DNA from 3 places in the Pseudactinotalea sp. Z1748 genome. Region 3 is predicted to be linked to each of the others. Evidence: riboswitches for the same ligand, from Rfam matches in the RefSeq annotation. Region 3 holds a riboswitch; each other region holds the start of a gene.

Region 1 (6,945 bases), on a different contig from region 3:
CAAGGACCGGGTCGCCCGTGCCTACGCGATGGTCGACGACGCCGAGGCCTTGGTGGTGCTCGGCTCCTCCCTGGCGGTGATGTCGGGTCTGCGGTTCGTGCGTCACGCCGCCAGGAACGGCCGACCGGTGGCGATCGTGAACCGCGGCAGCACCCGGGGTGATGCACTGGCCGACGTGCTGGTGCCCGCCGGCACCTCCGAGACACTCACGGCGCTGGTGGCCGCGCTACCGGCCCCCTTGTAGCGGACCGGACCGGCCCCATTGCTCGCCTCTGGGAAAGCGGGCCGCTCAGCGCCGCTCGGCGAAGAAGTCCCGCAGCAGTTGGGCGCACTCTGGGCCGAGCACGTCACCGGTCACCTCCGCTCGGTGCGGCAATCTGGAGTCGCGAACGATGTCACGGGTGGATCCGCACGCGCCCGCCTTTGGGTCCCAGGCCCCCAGCACCACCCGGGCCACCCGGGCCAGCACCGCCGCCCCGGCGCACATCGCGCACGGCTCGAGCGTCACCACCAGCGTGCACCCGGTCAGGCGCCAACTGCCCATCGCCCTCCCGGCCGCGCGCAGGGCGAGGACCTCGGCATGAGCCGTCGGGTCGGCACTGGCCTCCCTGGCGTTGTGCCCGACGGCGACCACCTCACCCTCGGGGTCGAGCACCACCGCCCCGATCGGCACGTCACCGGCGGCGCCGGCCGTGGCTGCCTCGCGCAGGGCCAGGCGCATCGCGGCCGCATCGCCGGGCCGGGGAATGGATGGATCGGCAGTGGGATCGGCACCCGGGCTGCGGCTGCGTCCCGCACCCCCACGCCTGCCGGCCGCACCCCCATCGCCGCGGTCGGCACCACCCCCACGACTGCGGTCGGCACCTGCACCCGCGGTCGGAGCGGTGCCGGTGTGATCCGAACCTGATTGCTGAGGGCCCGTTGTCATGGTGGCCAGTGTGCCTGGTCGGTAGGTTGGGCGTCATGCGCCTGCACGTAGTCGAGCACCCATTGATCGCCCACAAACTCACGGCCCTGCGGGATGAGCGCACGCCGTCTCCCACGTTCCGCCAACTCACCGAGGAGCTGGTCACCCTGCTGGCCTATGAGGCCACCCGGGAGGTGAGCACCGAGCCGGTGCGGATCTCCACCCCGGTCACCTCCACCATCGGTACCAGGATGGCCGATCCACAGCCGATCGTGGTGCCCATCCTGCGCGCCGGACTGGGCATGCTGGAGGGGATGACCCGGCTGCTGCCCACCGCGGAGGTCGGGTTCCTGGGCCTGCAGCGCGATGAGGACACCCTGGAGGCGATCACCTACGCCAACCGGCTGCCCGATGACCTCACCGGGCGGCAGTGCTTCGTGCTGGATCCGATGCTGGCAACCGGCGGCACCCTGGTGGCCTCGATCGAGTACCTGTTCGAACGCGGTGCCCGCGACGTGACCGCAATCTGTCTGCTCGCCGCACCCGAAGGGCTGGGCGCGGTGGAGGATGCTGTGGGGGATCGCGCGGACGTGACGATCGTGACTGCCGCGGTGGACGAGGGCTTGAACGAGAAGGCCTACATCGTGCCCGGCCTGGGCGACGCCGGCGACCGCCTCTACGGCGTCGTCTGACCCGAGAGCCCGCTGACTTCGCGGCATCCACCGTGATCGCGCGCCACCTCGCACCCGAGGTCAGGGCATCTGCCGCGAAGTCAGCGCAGGGCCTGGTCGAGGTCGGCGCGCAGGTCCGGCACGTCCTCGAGGCCTACCGACAGGCGCACGGTGGCGGGGGTGACCCCGATCGCGGCCTGACCGGCCGCACCCAGCTTGCGGTGCGTCGTCGTGGCCGGGTGGGTGGCCATCGACTTCACATCGCCCAGGTTGTTGGACAGGTCCACGATCCGCAGGGCGTCCAGGACCGCGAAGGTGCGCTCCTTGACCTGCTCGGCAGCACCGGCGCCGTCGGCGGCCACATCGAAGGTGACCACGGTCCCACCGCCGCTCATCTGTTCCTTGGCCAGCACCTGCTGGGGGTGGGAGTCCAGGAGCGGGTACCGCACCGAGGCCACCCCGGGATGCCCCTCCAGCCACGTGGCCAGTTCCCGCGCCGCCGCGCTCTGGGCCCGCACCCGCAGGGCGAGCGTCTCCAAGCCCTTCAGGAGCACCCAGGCATTGAACGGGCTGAGGGTGGGACCGGTGTTTCGAATGAAGTCCTGCACCGGGCCGCAGATGATCTCGCGCGGGCCCAGCACCGCCCCGCCCATCACCCGGCCCTGCCCGTCGATGTGCTTGGTGGCCGAGTACACGATGATGTCGGCGCCGAACTCCAGGGGCCGCTGCAGCACCGGAGTGGCGAACACGTTGTCCACGATCACCAGCGCACCGGCGCGGTGGGCCAGCCGTGAGACCGCAGCGATATCGACCAGGTCCATCATCGGGTTGGAGGGGGTCTCGAACAGCACCAGGTCAGCCGGGGTGGCCAGGGCCCGCTCCCAGTCCTCGATCCGGTGGACATCGACGTAGTCGGTGCTGACCCCCCACTGGCCCATGATCTGGTCCAGCACCACGAAGGTGGACCCGAACAGCGCCCTGCCGGCCACGATCCGCCCGCCCTGTTTCACCAGCGGGGCGATCGCGGCGAACAGCGCGGACATCCCGCTGGCGGTGGCGTAGCAGGCCTCCGCTCCCTCCAGCAGGCGCATCCGTTCCTCGAATGCGGCAACGGTGGGGTTGGAGTAGCGGGAGTAGGTGAAGATGTCGAGTTCACCGGCGAAGGCCGCCTCGGCGTCGGCGGCCCGTTCGTAGGCGTAGCCCTGGGTGAGGAACATCGGCTCAGCGATCTCGCCGAACTCGGTGCGCTGCTGGCCGCCGCGCACGCCCACGGTGGCCGCTCCCACACCCTCGGGCAGGGAACATCGGGGTTGTGGATCGCTCATGGCTGCCTCCATCGTTCCTGGCGGTAGCACCGTCCGTGCCGGCGGGGGTTGCTGCAGCGTCGTCGAGCCAGATCTCTCGGCTGCTCTGGATGGTCGCGCGCCACGCTACGTCCCGACACCGGGCCGGCCAACGTCGACCCCGGGCCGTCCCACACTGCGAGACGCCCAGAGTGCACGACGCCGGCAGGCCGCGACGCCGGCTGCGCGTCACCCCCGCAGCGCGCGTGAACCCCGCGTCAGCGCATCCCGCCGAAGAAGTCCTCGAACGGCATCGCCAGTGGCTCATCGTGGGCGATGATCCCGTACAGGTGGCGCAGCAGCGGGAACTCCGCGGCCCCGATCACCTCGCGCTCGGTGAGCTTCTCGATCGCCGCCCCGATCACCTCGATCGCGGCCGCCCCCTCCAAGGTGACGCCCTTCATGTGCTGGTCGCGCACCTCCGAGAACGGCACCCCCGACCCCACGTAGCGACCGGCCCGCACGTTCCGTCCACCCATGGAGGTGACGAACATGTCTCCCACACCGGCCAGACCGGTGGTGGTCTCCCGGTCCCCGCCGAGCAGTTCGATGAACCGCAGCATCTCCCGGGTGCCCTGGGCGAACACCGCGGCTCCGTAGTTGTACCGGCGGTATTGCGCGGCGCCCATGCCGGCGGCGTCGAGCAGCCCCTCCATGAACCCGGCCGCGAAGGCGTAGACATTCTTGGTGGCGGCGCCGACCTCATGCCCGATGAGGTCGGTGGACGTCCACACGTGATAGGAGTCGGTGCGGAACATACGCGCCAAGGAGTCCAGGGACTCCTGATCGGTTCCGGTGAACACCACGGCGGTGTCGTGCTCCACCGCGACCTCCCCGGCGATGGAGGGTCCCACGATCGCCGACCACGTCACCTGTCCGGACAACTCGGCGCCCACCTGCTCCATCAGCACCTCGGGGAGGATGCGCAGGTTCCCCGCCTCATCGGCGTCCATGCCCTTGGTGATCGAGAGCACCCGCATCCCGGGCCGCAGCAGAGCGCTCAGTTGCTGCCCGGCCCAGGCCACCCCGAAGGAGTTCACCCCGCTGATGGCCACCTCGGCCCCCTCGAACGCCTCCCGCGCCTGCTCCAGCTGGAAGGCCGTGACCCCCTCCGGTAACGCGATCCCCAGGTGCGGGTGCACGCCGGTGCGCTGGATGGAGTCGATGATCTCGGTGTCCAGGTGGGTGCCCACCAGGTGGACCCGATGCCCGTTGCGGGTCAGCGGCACGGTGAGGGCGGAGGCCATGATGCCGGCCCCCAGGATCGCCACAGCACTCATGCGTTATCTCCTCCTCGGTCGCGGCACTCGACCCCGCGTGCGCGTGCCGAGTTCTGGCTGGAACCAGCGTACTCACCACCCGCCCGCGGCTCAGGTGTGAGGATGGGGTGGTGAGCACCTCTCCCGATACCTCGTACCCGGCCGACGACGACGGGGCCTCCGGTGATGAAGGCACCTGGGTTCCCGACGTCCTCGGAGAGCCCTGGCGGGCGCGCACCCTCAGCCTGCGTCCCGACGGCTGCGGAACCCCGGTTGCCACCCTGGTGCGCCACCGGGCGGGGCCAACGGACCGTCGCCGTCACCCTGAGGCGGCGGTGCTGTATCTGCACGGGTTCGCCGACTACTTCTTCCAGGCCGAGCACGGCGCTGCCTGGGCCGCGCGTGGATACCACTTCTACGCCCTGGACCTGCGCGACCACGGCCGCTCCATCGGCACCGGGCGCCGGCCCGGCTGGTCCAACGGGATCGGCGTACACGCCGAGGAGATCACCGCCGCCGTGCGTACCATCCACGCCACCGGGGTTGCTCAGGTGGTGCTGGTAGGCCACTCCACCGGCGCCCTGATGGCCGCGCTGTACGCCGACCGCAACCCCGCCCTGATCGACGCGGTGGTGCTGAACAGCCCGTGGTTCGACCTCAACCGGCCGGCACCGGCGCGCCGTCTCCTGCGGCCGCTGGTGAGGATCCTGGGCCGGGTCGCCCCGCACCTGGTGGTCAGCACCCTGGACGAGGGTTACGGGCGCAGCGTGCACGCCGAATCCGATGGCGAGTTCGACTACAACCTCCACTGGAAACCGCTCGCGGCCTTCCCGGTGCGCGCCGGTTGGCTCGCGTCGGTGGTCCGGGCCCAGCACCGGGTCCGGCGCGGTCTGGACATCACTGCCCCGGTGCTGGTGTGCACCAGCGGCGCCTCCGGTCATCCCACACGCCCGAGCCCGGAGGACCTGGCCCGTACCGATGCGGTGCTGAAGGTGGAGGACATGACACGCTCCGCCCCGCTCCTGGGCACGCATGTGCGGGTGCACCAGTTCGAGGGCGGTCGGCACGACCTGGCGTTGTCCGCCGAACCCGTGCGGACCGAGTACACCCAAGCCGTCCTGGACTGGACCGACGACCAACTCCGCCGGCCACGCTGGACCCGCTCACCGCCGCAACGAACGGTGCGAGACGGTCGTGGTTCCGTGCGTCGCTAGAGTCACCCGCATGGCCCAGCACGCCGATCCCAGCGCAGATCGCTCGGCGCCCCACACCCGTGCCACGGTGCTGCTCGGGTTCGACCTGCTGCGCAACACCGGCGCGCTGCTGCGCCACCATTGGCTGCCGCTGACGCTGATCGCCCTGGCCGCGCACCTGGCCCAGCACTACCTGATGGAGTTGGTCATCCTGATCGCCCGCGCCGGAGCGGTGCCGGGGCTACTGGCGCTCTCACTGGTGCCATTCGTGCCGATGCTGGCGGTGGTGGGCATGTTGCTCGTGCTGCGCCGCCGGTCCGGCCACGCCTCTCCGCTGGCGGACCTGATGGCAGCGGTGGCCGCTGTCCTGGTGCCGTTCCTGGTGGTCTACCAGAGCGGCGGCGGCCTGGAGGACGACATGCGTGCCTACGTCAGCAGGGGATTCGACGACGATGTGGGCCGCACCGAGGATCTCGCCGATCTGGACACCGTCAGCCGTCTCCCGGTGGCGGAGTCGGTGACGGTGCTGCTGGTGGTCTTCACCGCCGTGCTGGTGCGGGTAACGGGGATCCGCCTGGTGCGGACCCGCACCCTGTGGCGCAGCAACAAGGACCGGCGCCGGATGGGCCTGCAGGTGGTGGTGGGCTACGCCGAGATCGTCTGGATCGTGCTGGGTGCCTACGTGGTGACCTACGTGGCCTCCGAGTTCCGGGCCTGGTGGAGCGGGCGCCAGGTAGCACAGTGGTTGCGCGATATCGGGGGCTGGATCGAGGGCTTCTGGCCGGCATTCGGTCTGGTGGCTCCCGCAGCGCTGGAGTGGACCCAACTCGTCCTCGCCGGGGCGGTCACCGCCATCCTGGTGCCGGTGTCGTGGCTGGCGATCGGCGTGATCGTCTACGGGGTGCAGGCCACCGACGTGGTCGGGGTCCAGGACCTCATCCGGCTGCGCCGCACCAGCGCCGCCTTCGCCAGGGTGGCTGCCCGGGTGGGGATGGCGCCGATCGTGCGGGCCTGGAAACTTCTCGGGGCCGCCGATGGACGGTTCACCGCCCTGATCGGTGCCACCGCAATGATCCTCAAGGCCGGATGGACGCCGGTGCTGACGTTCTGCCTGGCCTACGTGAGTATCTCTCAACTGCACTACCTGGTGTGGGGTGTGGCCGGACGAGTTGCTCCCCCCCTCGACGGTGCCCAGTGGCGCTCGCTGTCCGCGCCGATCGCCATGCTCAACGACACGCTGGTGCTGATCCTGTCCACCGCGCTGCTGGCCGCGAGCGCCGATGCGTTGCTGACCAAATTCGGGGCGCCCTCCTGGCTGCGGTTGCCGCCGCGCTCCCCCACCTGGGCCACCGACCTGGCCCGGCTTCCGCGGCCCGAACCGGCCGAACTCCTTTCCGGCGGTCCCCCGCGGCCGGTGCCACCACCCCCGCCGTCGGAGCCGGCGCGCCCGGAAATCCCACCACCGGCCACATCGGCGCCGTCCCCCGGCTAGCCCGCTGGTAACTCCACGTAGTCGGGGTTGAGGTGGAACTGGCTCTGCACCCGGATGTACCGGGGCTGGGCGTCATCGGG
Region 2 (6,945 bases), on a different contig from region 3:
TGGCAACCGCCCAGGCCGCGGCCAGCGTCGGGCAAGGGCTCTTGATGGCGCACTACACGCGCGCGTTCGGTGCCCACGGGCTCACCGTTGGCCAGGTGCTGCTCACCGTGGAGGACGTGGTGCGCCGGGCACATCACCGCAACGTCCAGCGCAACGTCGAACGACTGCTGGCGCTGGGAGTGGTGCCGGTGATCAACGAGAACGACGCCGTGGCCACCCAGGAGATCAAATTCGGTGACAATGACCGGCTGGCCGCTCTGGTCTCGCACCTGTCCAAAGCCGACGCCCTGGTGCTGCTCACCGACGTCGACGCCCTGTACGATCGCTCGCCCCGGCTGCCCGGTGCCCGGCGGATCGCACGCGTGCGTGACCGGCGAGACCTGGAGGGCATCGAGGTCACCGCCCGAGGCGGGGCGGTGGGCACCGGGGGAATGGTCTCGAAGTTGGAGTCCGCCGCGATCGCCTCCGGCGCCGGGATCCCGGTGGTGGTGACCGCGGCACACAATGCCGGGGCCGTGTTGTCCGGGGAGGACGTGGGCACCTGGTTCGAGCCGGCCCGCCGGCGCACCAATGCCCGGCGGCTGTGGTTGGCTCACGCGGCGCACACCGGAGGTTCGATCAGCGTCGACGAGGGTGCGGTGCAGGCGATCACTGCCGGGAAGAAGTCGCTGCTGGCGGCCGGCGTGGTGGACGTGACGGGGGAGTTCGACGCCGGCGACCCGATCGACGTGCTGGACCCAGCCGGCCGGGTGGTGGCTCGAGGCTTGGCCTCCTACAGCGCTGAGGAACTCCCTGCGCGTTTGGGCCGCACCTCGGTGCAGATGCGGGAGCAGTTCGGCCCGGATAGTGCCCGCGCGGTGGTGCACCGGGATGACCTGGTGGTGCTGGACCGCACCGACTGAGGCCGGGGAGGCGGTCGCATCAGCCGACGGCGCGCTCCGGCCTCTCGCACGGGGACCGCGTCCTGGCTACCGAAGGCGCCCGGCCCTTAGGTAGTTGACACGACAACTATCCGACTCATAGGTTGATCCCAGGTTCAGAGCGTCAGTGCCAAGTCCCGGCTTGCTGACCGGCAACCCCCCGCGCGGCGGGGTGCTCCGGGAGATGACCTGGCCGCGGGCCACATGGCCCCCGGCAAGCGCATCACCGCTCCCAGCGGTGCAGACAGAAGGATGAAGACAGCGATGCACACCGACAGGACCCTTGCGTACCAGCGACGCCACGTCTCCTGTGTGATGTGTGCGATGTGTTGCTGCTTCATGTCGGCCTGAGCCGACACCTCAACCGGCAGCCTCGGGCCCTCTGACGGCCCCTCGGCGCCACCCCTCAGCCGGTCGGTGCGCACCTGAGCCCGATGCGTGACACACCGGGCGTGCGACCCGCGCTGAGGCAGCAATGTTGAGCCCTTCTTGCACCGAGAGTGAGCACCCCATGTCTGCTGTACCTGCATCTGTGAACGAGACCGCGTCCTTGGTCGGATTGGATCTGTCCAATGCCGGCGCGCCCCGGGACTGGCAGCGCGAGCGCAACGCCGAGACCGAGCAATTCATCATGGGCCGCCTGGCCGGCCTGGCCTCCCTCGCCGACCGGGGCGGGGTAGACCTGATCTCGCTGGATGAGACATTCCGGCTCGGTGGTAAGCGGCGCCGGGACGCCTGGCTGGACGGGGCACTGGCCACCTCCCGCCTTGCCCGGCACACCACCCGGGCCGCCCTGGTGGCCACAGTTCCGCTGGGGATCACGCGCCCCGAACACGTCGCTGGTGCCATCGCCTCGGTGCACCGGGCCAGTGCCCAGCGCGCGGGCTGGCAACTCGAGCACGGCGCCACCGCCCAGGGCACCGGTGCGCGCACGGTGGATGCGGTGCTGAACGCGCCGGTGGCCGCCCCCCGCAAGCGCACCGTGGATGATGTGGCTCGCGAACCAGTCCGCCCACTGGTGGTGGTACCGGTGCGCAACGGTGTGGACGCCGAGTTGGCTGCGGCCCGTGCTGACGTGGCACGGCTGTCGGTGGCAACCCTGGAGGAGGCCCGTGCCGCCCGGGCTGCGATCCGTGAAGCGGCAATCGAGTGGGGCCGGGCACCCGGTGACGTCAAGGTGCTGGTCGATGTGCACACGGTGATCTCCGCAGATCGGGCCAGCGCACAGGCACGCTGGGATCTGCTGTCCTCACTGGAACTGCCTTCCGGCCTGCCGGCTCTGCGCACCATCGGGACCGCCGAGGACCTCGCCACGCTCTGGAACGCGTGGGTCCGGGCCGGCGGAGCCGACGGGTTCACCGTGGTGCCGGCCTCGGTACCCACCGATGTGGTGGCTCTGGCCCAGAACCTGCTGCCGGCGCTGACCGAACTCGGGCTGCGTACGCCGGCGACGGCTCCGGTCACGCCCGCGGCGACGCCTGCTCGCTCCCGGCGTGCCCCGGAGCGGGTGCGATGAGCCGTCCTTCTCAGGCGGTCCCGGCCGGCCAGTCGTTCTCGGGCAACAGGTCGCGTAGTGGTGCCGAGCGCCCCGGGCCGAGGATCACCTGGGTGTCGATGTTCGCCGGGTCGATCTGTCGGATGAACTCGCGGCAGCGTCCGCACGGTGAGACCACGTGCAGGGTGCCGGCCTCGTCGCGCCACACTGCCACGATCTGGGCGATACGGAACTCTCCGGCCGTGACCATCGCGGCGATAGCGGCGTGTTCGGCGCAGAAGCCGGTTCCGCACGGGGTGTCGATGCACACCCCTGAGTACCGCGCGCCGGCGGCCGTCACCAGGGTGGCTGCGACATCACCCGACTTCCGGTCCTCCGCCTCGCTGGGGTTCAGGTACTCCTGGGCCGAAGCGATCAGGGAGGAGAACGACGCGGTGTCCATAAGCACGATCCTAGGGGGAACCGGTGTGGCAGCCCTCGCCGGTTCCCGTGGCGGACGGGCCCGGATCGACGGTCGCAGCGCACCGGCCGCAGCCTGGGATCGCGGCGGCGGCGTAGGCTTGGCTGCATGACTCAGACGACGGCGCAGCCCGCCGCGGACGTGACGGCGCAGGTCCAGCAGGTGGCCACCGACGCGAAGGTGGCCGCCCGCGCCCTGGCGCGGGCCACCCGGGCCACCAAGGACGCCGCACTGCACCGGATGGCCGATGCGTTGGTGGATGCCACCGAGCGGATCGTGGCCGCCAACGATGTCGACGTGCGCCGGGAGGAGGCCGGCGGGATGAGCCCGGGCCTGCTGGACCGGCTCACCCTGGACGCCGGCCGGGTCGAGGGGATCGCCGAGGCGTTGCGGGACCTGGCGGCCCTGCCGGACCCGGTGGGGGAGGTGTTGCACGGGTCCACGTTGCCCAACGGGTTGCGGGTGCGCCAGGTGCGGGTGCCCATGGGGGTGGTGGGCATGATCTACGAGGCACGCCCGAACGTCACCGTCGATGCCGCCGGCCTGGCACTCAAGAGCGGGAACGCGGTGGTGCTGCGCGGGGGTTCGGCCGCCGCGCAGTCCAACCAGGAGATCGTGGCGGTCCTGGGTGAGGCACTGGAGCAGGCCGGCCTGCCCGCTGACCTGGTGCAGTCCATTGACGCCTACGGGCGCGCTGGCGCCCAGGCGCTGATGCGGGCCCGTGGGCTCATCGACGTACTGATCCCCCGCGGCGGGGCCGGACTGATCCAGACGGTGGTGACCGAGTCCACGGTGCCGGTGATCGAGACCGGGGTGGGCAACTGTCACCTGTACATCGATGCTGGCGCACCGCTGGATCAGGCGCTGTCCCTGTTGCTGAACTCCAAGACCCACCGGTTAGGGGTGTGCAACGCCCTGGAGACCCTGTTGGTGCACACCGAAGCCGCGACGGACTTCCTGCCGGCGGCGCTGGACGCACTGGACGGCGCGGGTGTGCGGATCCATGGCGATCAGCGCACCCGCGCCCTGGCCCCGGGCAATGTGGACGTGATCGCGGCTACCGAGCAGGATTGGGCCACCGAGTACCTCAGCGCCGACCTGGCCGTGGCCGTCGTCGATGACATCGATGCGGCCCTGGAGCACATCCGTACCTACTCCTCCGGGCACACCGAGGCCATCTGCACCACGGACACCCGGAGTGTGGCGCGGTTCACCGCCGAGGTGGACTCCGCCGCCGTGATGGTCAACGCCTCCACCCGGTTCACCGACGGAGGCCAACTCGGCCTCGGCGCGGAGATCGGGATCTCCACCCAGAAACTGCATGCACGCGGACCGATGGGCCTTGCCGAGTTGACCACCACCACCTGGGTGGTGGAGGGAGACGGGCATATCCGAACCTGAGTGGCTGACGGTGAGGCGCATCCGCTGAGGACCTGCCCGGACCGCGTGGCCCGGCAGGTGGGCGGCGTCAGCGGGGCGGTAGAGTTGGCTCTCGGATGATCGACGGCGCAGCGCCCCTGGTATGGCGAGCATCACCGGGGTGGTAGGAACCCGGGCGGGAACGTGCGAAACTGTGGCTGTAGAGCCAGGAACAGAGAGGACCGGAGTCGATGAGCAGTTCGCTGCTGACCTTCACCGCATTGGCCGCTGAGGCATCGAACGTGCCGATGCCGCCCGTGGGGTACGGAGTAGTGTCCATCACCATCTTGATGTTCCTGCTCTTGGTGACGCTCGCCTTCCGCTCGGTTGGTACCCGCCAGCGTCACAAGTGAGGCTGCCCGATTACACAGTGTCGGAGTTGACGTGAGCACACCCACGCGCACCCGGATCGGGATCATGGGCGGCACGTTCGACCCGATCCACCACGGTCACCTGGTTGCCGCCAGTGAGGTGGCCGACGAGTTCGATCTGGACGAGGTCATCTTCGTGCCCACCGGCGCGCAACCCTTCAAGTCGGACCGCGACGTGACCCTGGCCGAGCACCGGTACCTGATGACCGTGATCGCTACCGCCTCCAACCCCCGGTTCACGGTTTCCCGGGTCGACATCGACCGGGGCGGGGTGACCTTCACCGTCGATACGTTGCGGGACCTGCACAAGACCTTCCCGGAAGCGGAGTTGTTCTTCATCACCGGCGCCGATGCGCTGGGCCAGATCCTGCAGTGGAAGGACTCCCCGGAACTGTGGGAGTTGGCCCACTTCGTGGGAGTTACCCGCCCGGGGCACGAACTCAGCGGTCAGGACCTGCCCGATGGTGAGTACTCCCTCCTGGAGATTCCCGCGATGGCGATTTCCTCGACCGACTGCCGCGCACGGGTCTCGGAGAACAAGCCGGTGTGGTACCTGGTACCCGACGGCGTGGTGCAGTACATCGCCAAGCACGGCCTGTACCGCGACCCGGCCACGTTCCACCGGCCGGAGTTGGGTGTCCGCACTGACGGGAGGGACAGTGACGCGGTGGCGGTGACCTCGGCGTGAACCAGCCTGTCGACCCGAACGAGGACACCACCACGGCCGGTCTGGGGGAGCGACGCCGACGGCGTGAGGCCGAGCGGGCCCGTGCCCGCGCGGCGGGCCGGGCGGAGGAGCGTCCCCTGACACGGCGCGAACGGCGCGCCCGTGATGAGGCGCTGGCCAGCGGTGCCCTGACCTATGGGCCCGACGGTCTGGTACCCACCTCGGAGTTCGCGCGGATCGAGGCCGAGAGCCTGTCGGCCGCCTCGGCCGCCGAACCGGTGAGCGCTGCTTCAGCGGCCTCGGCGGCGGATCCGCCGCCCCGCAGCAGGCGGGCGCGCCGGGAAGCCGAGCGAGCCGCCACCGCGGCTTCGGCTGTGTCGGCACTGTCCGCGCCGTCGGCGACCGAGGCGCCCGCACAGCCGAAGACAGACCGGACCGAGGAACCGGTGCGTCGACGTGAGCCTGAGGGTCCCACAGCCGGGAGCGATCCCGGGCAGACGGCAGCCCAGGGTGAGCCCGAGGAGCCTGCAGCGGGGAGCGTGCCGGAGGAGGCCGCGGCTGACCGGGTTTCGGAGCAGGCCGAGGAGCGGCGTGAGCCGGAGGAGCCTGCGACCGGGCGTGCCTCCGAGGATCAGGAGACCCGGTCCGAGCCCGAGCAACGGGAGGGGAGTCCGGCGATGCCGAGCGCGTCCTCACCCGACGGCGGCCCGGCGACGGCGCTGATGGTGCCGGTGTCCCGGAAGTCCCTGCGGGACAAGCGAGCCGCGGCGCCGGCACCGCCCACGATGGATGCACGGCCGGCCGAACGCACCAGTACCGGACGGCGTCCGGTGGTGCGGCCACCGGCCTCGGTGCGTGCGCGGCGCGGGGTGGACGGTTCAGGGGAACTGACGGCCATCCAGCGCGCGGTCCGCGAGGCGAACACCGCGGCCGAGGGCATCGCGGTGGGGGAGCAGGGTGAATCCTCATCCCCGACCTCCTGGCACTCGGCTGTGGACATCCCGGCGGTCAGTTACGAGGTGAGTCAGCAGACGGTGCGCCCTGGGGCTACCGCGGCTTCCGCGCCGACGGCCCGTTCGGATTCAGACGCGGTCTCCGCACCGAGCGGTGACTCCGGTCCTATTGTGGTTTCCGCACCGACGCCTGGCTCCGGTTCGAGTACGGCTTCCGCACCCACGACCGACTCCGGTCCCACCGCGGTTTCGGCACCGAGCGCTGACTCCGGACCGGCCGCGGCTTCCGCGCCGACACCGGCCCGAGCGCCCGAGGCGACCTCACCGCAGGAGCCACACTCGCCGTCGTCGGCCCCCGCGGTAGCCAGCGCCGACAGCGAGGACGACGACGACGGCGCCTTCGACATGACGCCGCGCTGGGAGTCGCTGCAGCGGGCCGCGGCCCTTCGGGCCAAGGCCGAAGCCGAGCCGGCGGCACGCCCCACGCCACCGTTGCGCACCTCGGCGATGCGCTCGGCCGAAGTCGGCGAACCTCCAGTACAGCCGCTGGGCCCTGCGGAGGAAGAGGACCCCGAGGATGAACTCCACGAGGCCGAGGCACGCAAGACGCCCGGCTGGCTGTTCGCGCTGCAGATGCTGGTGTTGGTTCTGGTGATCGCG
Region 3 (6,945 bases):
GGTTGACCCACAACTGGTGCGCGTCCACCGATCCCAGCGCGATCCGGAGCAGTCCGGTGAGTTCGGCGGTGCTGGGCACCCGGGGTGAGTGGATGTCGTAGACCCCCGGCCCGATCCCCCGGGCGAAGGAGGAGGCGGCGATGTCCGGGACGATCTCCATCTTGGACCGGGCCGCTTCCACCGAGGTCACGTCGGCATCGAGGCCATCGATAGCCCCGATGACCTCACCGAACTCGGAGTAGCACAGGTGGGTGTGCACCTGGGTGGCGTCCCCGGCGCCGGCGGTAGCCAGCCGGAACGCGTTGACCGACCAGTCCAGGTAGTCCTCGTGTTCTTCCTGGCGCAGCGGCAGCAGTTCCCGCAGCGCCGGCTCATCCACCTGGATCAGCCCGATCCCGGCCGCCTCCAGATCCGCCACCTCATCGCGCAGCGCCAGGGCCACCTGGTTGGCGGTCTCACCCAGAGCCTGATCATCGCGCACGAAGGACCAGGCCAGGATCGTCACCGGACCGGTGAGCATGCCCTTGACCGGCTTGTCCGTGCGGGAGGCGGCGTAGGTGGACCACTGCACCGTGATCGGTTCGGGCCGGGACACATCACCCCACAGGATCGAGGGCCGGGTGCACCGTGATCCGTAGGACTGCACCCACCCGTTCTGGGTGACGGCGAAACCGTCGAGGTTCTCGGCGAAATACTGCACCATGTCGTTGCGCTCGGGCTCGCCGTGCACCAATACGTCCAGGCCCAACTCTTCCTGCAGTGCGATCACCCGGTCGATCTCGGCGCGCATCGCCGCCAGGTACTCCTCGCCGGTGATGTCGCCGCGTCGTGCCTGCGCCCGGGCGCGCCGCACCTCGGCGGTCTGCGGGAACGACCCGATCGTCGTCGTCGGCAACTCCGGTAGGTCCAGTGCCGCCCGCTGGGCGGCCTGTCGGGTGGGGTAATCGCTGCGCGCGAAGTCGGCCTTCGACAGCCGGCCCGTGCGCTCACGCACCGCGGACACCCTGACCCCCTCGGCCCCGGCCCGATCGGCCCGCACCGCGCGGGAGGCCTCGAACGCCTCGGCGGCCTGCTCGGGCCCGGCCGCCAGGGCCCGGACCTCACCGACTTTCTCATCGGCGAACGCCAGCCAGGACCGCAGTTGCTCGGGCAGCTGGGGTTCATCGGCCACGGTGTGCGGCACGTGGAACAGCGAGGTGGAGGTGGACACCGCCACGGTGGCCTCCGGCCCGGCAGCGCTGCGCAGGGCGGTGAGTTTCTCGTGGGCGGTGTCCAGGTCGGTGCGCCACACGTTGTGCCCATCGACCAGCCCGGCCACCAGGGTCACCCCGGACAGGTCCGCGCCCGCCACGCCGTCGGGGATGTCCCCGCGCACCAGGTCCAGCCCGATCGCCTCCACCCCGCTGGCCGCCAACGGGGTGAACGCGCTGCCCAGCCGGTGGTAGGGCGCGGCCACGAACAGCGCCGGTCGCTGCCTCGCCCCGGCCAGGGTGGTGTAGACCCGGGAGACCAGTTCGCCGAGTTCGGCCCGGGAGATCGGCCAGGTGTCGGAGACCAGCCCCGGCTCGTCCAGCTGCACCCAGGGAGCACCGGCCTCGGCGAAGGCGGCCAGCCACCGGGCGTACACCGCGGTCAGGTCATCGATACGGTCCAGCGGGTTGAAGCCGTCCGGGGCCGCCTCACTGGCCTTGGACAGCAGCAGGAACGTGATCGGACCCACCAGCACCGGGCGGGTGATCACGCCGTCCTCGGCGGCCTCGGTGAACGCTGTCACGCTGGGGGTCTCAACCAGATCGAAGGTGGTCTCCGGGCCGATCTCGGGCACCAGGTAGTGATAGTTGGAGTCGAACCACTTGGTCATCTCCAGCGGTGCCCGGTCACCCTCCCCGCGGGCCACGGTGAAGTACCCGGCCAGGTCCAGCGATCCGTTCTGATCGCGCAGGTCCTCGAACCGCTCCGGGATCGCCCCCACCTGTGCGGCCACCGAGAGCACCTGGTCATAGAAGGTGAAGTCGGAGGGGATCGAGGCGTCCTGGGCGTCCAGACCCAGGCCGCGCAGGCGGGAGCGCAGGTCCGCACGCAGCGCGCGTGCGGAGGCGGTCAGTTCGGCGGCGTCGGTGCGGCCGGCCCAGAAGGACTCCACGGCTCGTTTGAGTTCGCGATCCGGGCCGATCCGGGGGTAGCCCAGGATGGTGGCGGCGGGGAACGGGGTGTGCTGTGTCATGAGACTTCCTGTTCGGGTGCGGTTGAAGATCAAGCCGACGACGGCGGGGCCGGGCGGGTGCGCTCCTCGCCGAGGCTCAGGCCAGGGTGGGAACCGGACGCAGCCCGGACCCGTAGAGCAGGTCCAGTGCCGGCGTGGCGGTGTTGAAGGTGTACACGTGCAGGCCGGGTGCCCCGAGGGCGAGGATGTCGTTGACCAGCGAGCGGGTGGCCCGCAGGCCCAGCCGGTAGGCCTCCTGCTTGGAGGCAGCTCCATCCAGCGTGGCCAACAGCTCCTCGGGGGGGCGTACGCCGGTGAGCTGGTGCAGTTTGCGCAGCCGGCGCGGGTCGGTCAACGGGATCACCCCCGGCAGGATCGGGATGTGCACCCCGGCCGATCGGGCCTGTTCCAGCAACGCGGCGTAGTGCCCGGCGTCGTAGAAGATCTGGGTGATCGCGAAGTCGGCACCGGCCTCCTGCTTCTCCACCAGGGCGGCGATGTCACGCGGGTCGACCACCGGGTTGCCGGTCTTGTCGCGCAGTGCGCCGGGATAGGTCGCCACCGAGATGCTCAGCGGGTTCACCTGCCCGGTGGTGGCACCGGCATCGCCGAACCGTTCGGCCTCGATGGACCGCAGCAGGCGCACCAGTTGGCTGGAGCGGGTCAGCCCCTGCGGGTGCGGCTCCCAGTCCGGTTGCCCCGCGGGCGGGTCCCCGCGTAGGGCGAGGAAGTCGCGCACCCCCTCGTCGAGCAGGTCCTCGATCACCCCGCGCAGTTCCTCCTCGGAGGCCCCCACACAGGTCAGGTGGGCGATCGGGGTGACCTCGGTCTCGGTGACGACCCGCCGGATCAACTCCCGTGAGGTCTCCCGGGTGGAGCCGGACGCGCCGTAGGTGATGGAGAAGAAGTCCGGTTGTGCCGCGGCCAGTTCCGCGAGGGTGCGCACCAGGACGCGCTCACCCTTCTCCGAGCGCGGGGGGTAGAGCTCGAAGGAGATGGTCGGTCGGTCGGAGGGCACACGAAGAAGGCTAGCCGTGCTCATCGGATGCGCCCGTCGGGGGATGCCTGCATGAAGAACTCCATCGGTCCTGGCGTGAGCACCCTTCCCGCGGGAGGCTTCCGTTGGGGGTTGCTGCGGCGTCGTGGAGCCAGGTCTCTCGGCCGCTCTGGATGGTCGGTAGCCAGACTACGGGCCTGCTGCCTGGCAGGCACAAGAGTAAAGCCCGCCTGTCTCATCCCCTGAGATTCCGGTCTGGCTGGCGCCGTGACGCTCGTGAGCACTCCGCAACGCCCCCGGGGCGCACTCGGCTTGCGCCGTAGGGTGGTCGCGTGCGCGCCGACCGGGACCCGATCCATCAGGCCCATCAACAGTGGGTCCGGCACGGCTGGGCCGAAGCCGCCGACGGCATGGCCCTGGTTACCTCGATCGTGCGGGTCAACCAGTTGCTGGCCGAGCGCATCGATGCGGTCCTGCGCCCGATGGAGTTGACCTTCGCCCGGTACGAGGTGCTCCGGTTACTGTCGTTCGCCGCCGGAGGGGAGATGGCGATGTCCCGGATGGGCTCATTGCTGCAGGTGCACCCGACCAGCGTGACCAGCCTGGTCGAGCGGCTGGTGCGGCAGGGCTACGTGGAGCGGGTGCGCAGCAACTCCGACGGCCGGGTCGTGCTGGCCTCCCTGACCGTCACCGGGAGGACGGCCGTGGAGGAGGCGACCAGCGCGCTCAACGCCGAGGTCTTCGCCCGGCCCGGTCTGCCGCCCGAACAGGTTCGGGAACTGACGAAGTTGCTGGGCCTGATGCGCGCCGACGGCGGCGATCAGGTGCAGCCACCCCCTATCGAGGAATAGTTGGATGTCCTAGTATCTGGAGTAGATGCACCCGACGGTGAGCCGAGGACGCCATGACCGAACACGCACGACCCCTGCATGTGCCGGAGCACCCGGTCCGCGTCGTCACCGCTGCCAGCCTGTTCGACGGGCACGACGCCTCGATCAACATCATGCGCCGGATCATGCAGTCCCAGGGCGCCGAGGTGGTGCACCTGGGCCACAACCGGTCGGTGCAGGAGGTCGCCGAAGCCGCCCTGGAGGAGGACGTCCAGGCGGTTGCCGTCTCCTCCTACCAGGGCGGGCACGTGGAGTACTTCGAGTACCTCGTCGACCAGCTCGCCGAGCGCGGTGCCGGCCACATCAAGGTGGTCGGTGGCGGGGGCGGCGTGATCGTGCCCGAGGAGATCACTCGGCTACGCGAATCGGGAGTGACGATCTTCTCCCCCGAGGACGGTCAACGACTCGGACTGCCGGGGATGGTCAACCAGGTCATCGAACAGGCCGACGTCGACCTGTGGGAACTCGGTGGAGCCGACGTCCACGACGTCCTGGCCGGTGACCGGACCGCGCTGGCCCGGGCGGTGACCGGCGCCGAACTGGGGCGCATCAGCGAGGCCGACCGAGGCCGGTACGCCGAGGCCGCCGGGCGCAATCCGGTGCCGGTGCTGGGTATCACCGGCACCGGGGGGTCAGGCAAGTCGTCCCTGACCGATGAGGTGCTGCGCCGCTTCCGGGTGGACCAGGGCGACCGGTTACGCATCGCGGTGCTGGCCATCGACCCCACGCGCCGCAAGGGTGGTGGTGCGCTGCTGGCCGACCGGATCCGGATGAACGCACTGGGCGGTGAGCAGACCTACTTCCGGTCCATGGCGACCCGCGGGCACAGCGAGGTGCCCGAGGCGGTACCGGCCGTCCTCGAGATCCTCAAGGCCGCGGGTTTCGACCTCATCATCGTCGAGACCCCCGGGATCGGGCAGGGTGACGCGGGCATCGTTCCGCTGGCCGATGTGTCGCTGTATGTGATGACGCCGGAGTTCGGAGCGGCCAGCCAACTGGAGAAGATCGACATGCTCGACTTCGCCGACGTGGTCGCGATCAACAAGTTCGAGCGCCGCGGAGCGATGGATGCGCTGCGCGATGTGGGCCGCCAGATGGTGCGCAACCGGGAGGCCTTCGGTTCCACACCGCAGGACATGCCCGTCTACGGCACCTCCGCGGCCACCTTCAACGACGACGGCGTGACGGCGCTGTACCAGGAGTTGCGCGACCGGCTCGGCGAACGCGGGCTGGAGGTGGGCGAGGGCGCGTTGCCCAGAGTCGACGTCCAGTACTCCTCGATGATCACCCCGGTGGTCCCCGCGGCCCGGGTGCGCTACCTGTCCGAGATCGCCGAGACGGTCCGGGGCTACCATGCCGACACCGAGACCTACGCCGATGCGGCCAGCCGGGTGCAGCACCTGGAGTTCGCGCTCGAGGAGTTGTCCGCGGCAGGCAAAGCGCACGACGACGTGGCCCGGCTTGCCGAGGACGCACGCCGGGCGTTGCCGGCCGAGGTGCTCCAGCAGCAGCAGCAATGGCCGGCGACGGTGCAGGTCTACTCCGGGAGCGAGCACACGGTGCGGGTGCGCGAGCGCGACATCACCACCCGCCTGACCCGGGAATCCCTGTCCGGCACGAAGGTGCCCCGGGTGGCGCTGCCGCGCTTCCGCGACGCCGGGGACATGGTGCGCTTCTGGCGCCGGGAGAACCTGCCCGGGCGCTTCCCGTTCACCGCCGGGCTCTATGCGTTCAAGCGAGCCGATGAGGATCCGACCCGGATGTTCGCCGGTGAGGGCGACGCCTTCCGCACCAACCGGCGTTTCAAACTGCTCTCCGAGGGCCAGCCGGCCACTCGGCTGTCCACCGCGTTCGATTCGGTCACCCTCTACGGTCACGACCCTGCCGCCCGGCCCGATATCTACGGCAAGGTCGGCACCTCCGGTGTCTCGATCGCCTCGTTGGAGGATATGAAGGCCCTCTACGACGGCTTCGACCTGGTGTCGCCGGCGACCTCGGTGTCGATGACGATCAACGGGCCGGCACCCACCGTGCTGGCGTTCTTCCTCAATGCCGCCATCGACCAGCAACTGGACGCCTTCCGCCAGGACGAGGGGCGCGAGCCCTGCGCCGCCGAAGCCGAGGAGTTACGCGGGCACGCCTTGGCGAACGTGCGCGGCACCGTGCAGGCCGACATCCTCAAGGAGGACCAGGGGCAGAACACCTGCCTGTTCACCACCGAGTTCTCGCTGCGGATGATGGGCGACATCCAGCAGTGGTTCATCGACAACGGGGTACGCAACTTCTACTCGGTCTCGATCTCCGGTTATCACATCGCCGAGGCCGGGGCGAACCCGCTCAGCCAGTTGGCGTTCACGTTGGCCAACGGGTTCACGTACGTGGAGTCCTACCTGGCCCGGGGGATGGACATCGACGACTTCGCACCCAACCTGTCCTTCTTCTTCTCCAACGGGATGGACCCGGAGTACTCGGTGATCGGGCGGGTGGCCCGCCGCATCTGGGCGGTGGCGATGCGGGAGAAGTACGGCGGCGGGGAGCGCAGCCAGAAACTGAAGTACCACGTGCAGACGTCGGGGCGCTCCCTGCACGCCCAGGAGATGGACTTCAACGACATCCGCACCACCCTGCAAGCCCTGATCGCCATCTACGACAATGCCAACAGCCTGCACACCAACGCCTACGACGAGGCGGTGACCACCCCGTCGGCCGAGTCGGTGCGACGGGCGCTGGCGATCCAGTTGATCATCAACTCCGAGTGGGGGCTGGCGCTGAACGAGAACCCCAACCAGGGCTCGTTCATCATCGATGAACTCACCGACCTGGTCGAGGAAGCCGTGCTGGCCGAGTTCGACCGG

Evidence for each region. A riboswitch is a leader RNA that binds a small molecule or an ion and turns the genes downstream of it on or off. The one in region 3 is predicted to bind S-adenosylmethionine.
Region 1: linked by a shared signal. The riboswitch ahead of ACO0LU_RS04510 (O-succinylhomoserine sulfhydrylase) and the one ahead of ACO0LU_RS15860 (methylenetetrahydrofolate reductase) in region 3 are both predicted to bind S-adenosylmethionine.
Region 2: linked by a shared signal. The riboswitch ahead of ACO0LU_RS14055 (hypothetical protein) and the one ahead of ACO0LU_RS15860 (methylenetetrahydrofolate reductase) in region 3 are both predicted to bind S-adenosylmethionine.

What each region holds. Positions count from the first base shown of each region.
Region 1 is NZ_JBMPQB010000002.1:44,943-51,887, reverse strand. Features, by position in the region: gene ACO0LU_RS04525 (NAD-dependent protein deacetylase) at 1-244, shown strand, start outside; gene ACO0LU_RS04520 (nucleoside deaminase) at 290-721, opposite strand; gene upp (uracil phosphoribosyltransferase) at 964-1,599, shown strand; gene ACO0LU_RS04510 (O-succinylhomoserine sulfhydrylase) at 1,680-2,903, opposite strand; SAM riboswitch class I at 2,909-2,999, opposite strand; gene ACO0LU_RS04505 (NAD(P)H-dependent glycerol-3-phosphate dehydrogenase) at 3,140-4,201, opposite strand; gene ACO0LU_RS04500 (alpha/beta fold hydrolase) at 4,312-5,394, shown strand; gene ACO0LU_RS04495 (hypothetical protein) at 5,405-6,865, shown strand; gene ACO0LU_RS04490 (hypothetical protein) at 6,862-6,945, opposite strand, start outside.
Region 2 is NZ_JBMPQB010000006.1:138,896-145,840, reverse strand. Features, by position in the region: gene proB (glutamate 5-kinase) at 1-902, shown strand, start outside; SAM riboswitch class IV at 1,034-1,147, shown strand; gene ACO0LU_RS14055 (hypothetical protein) at 1,432-2,436, shown strand; gene ACO0LU_RS14050 (cytidine deaminase family protein) at 2,447-2,857, opposite strand; gene ACO0LU_RS14045 (glutamate-5-semialdehyde dehydrogenase) at 2,984-4,276, shown strand; gene ACO0LU_RS14040 (hypothetical protein) at 4,486-4,647, shown strand; gene nadD (nicotinate-nucleotide adenylyltransferase) at 4,679-5,353, shown strand; gene ACO0LU_RS14030 (hypothetical protein) at 5,350-6,945, shown strand, end outside.
Region 3 is NZ_JBMPQB010000008.1:47,273-54,217, reverse strand. Features, by position in the region: gene metE (5-methyltetrahydropteroyltriglutamate--homocysteine S-methyltransferase) at 1-2,224, opposite strand, end outside; gene ACO0LU_RS15860 (methylenetetrahydrofolate reductase) at 2,301-3,221, opposite strand; SAM riboswitch class I at 3,280-3,380, opposite strand; gene ACO0LU_RS15855 (MarR family winged helix-turn-helix transcriptional regulator) at 3,533-4,051, shown strand; gene icmF (fused isobutyryl-CoA mutase/GTPase IcmF) at 4,105-6,945, shown strand, end outside.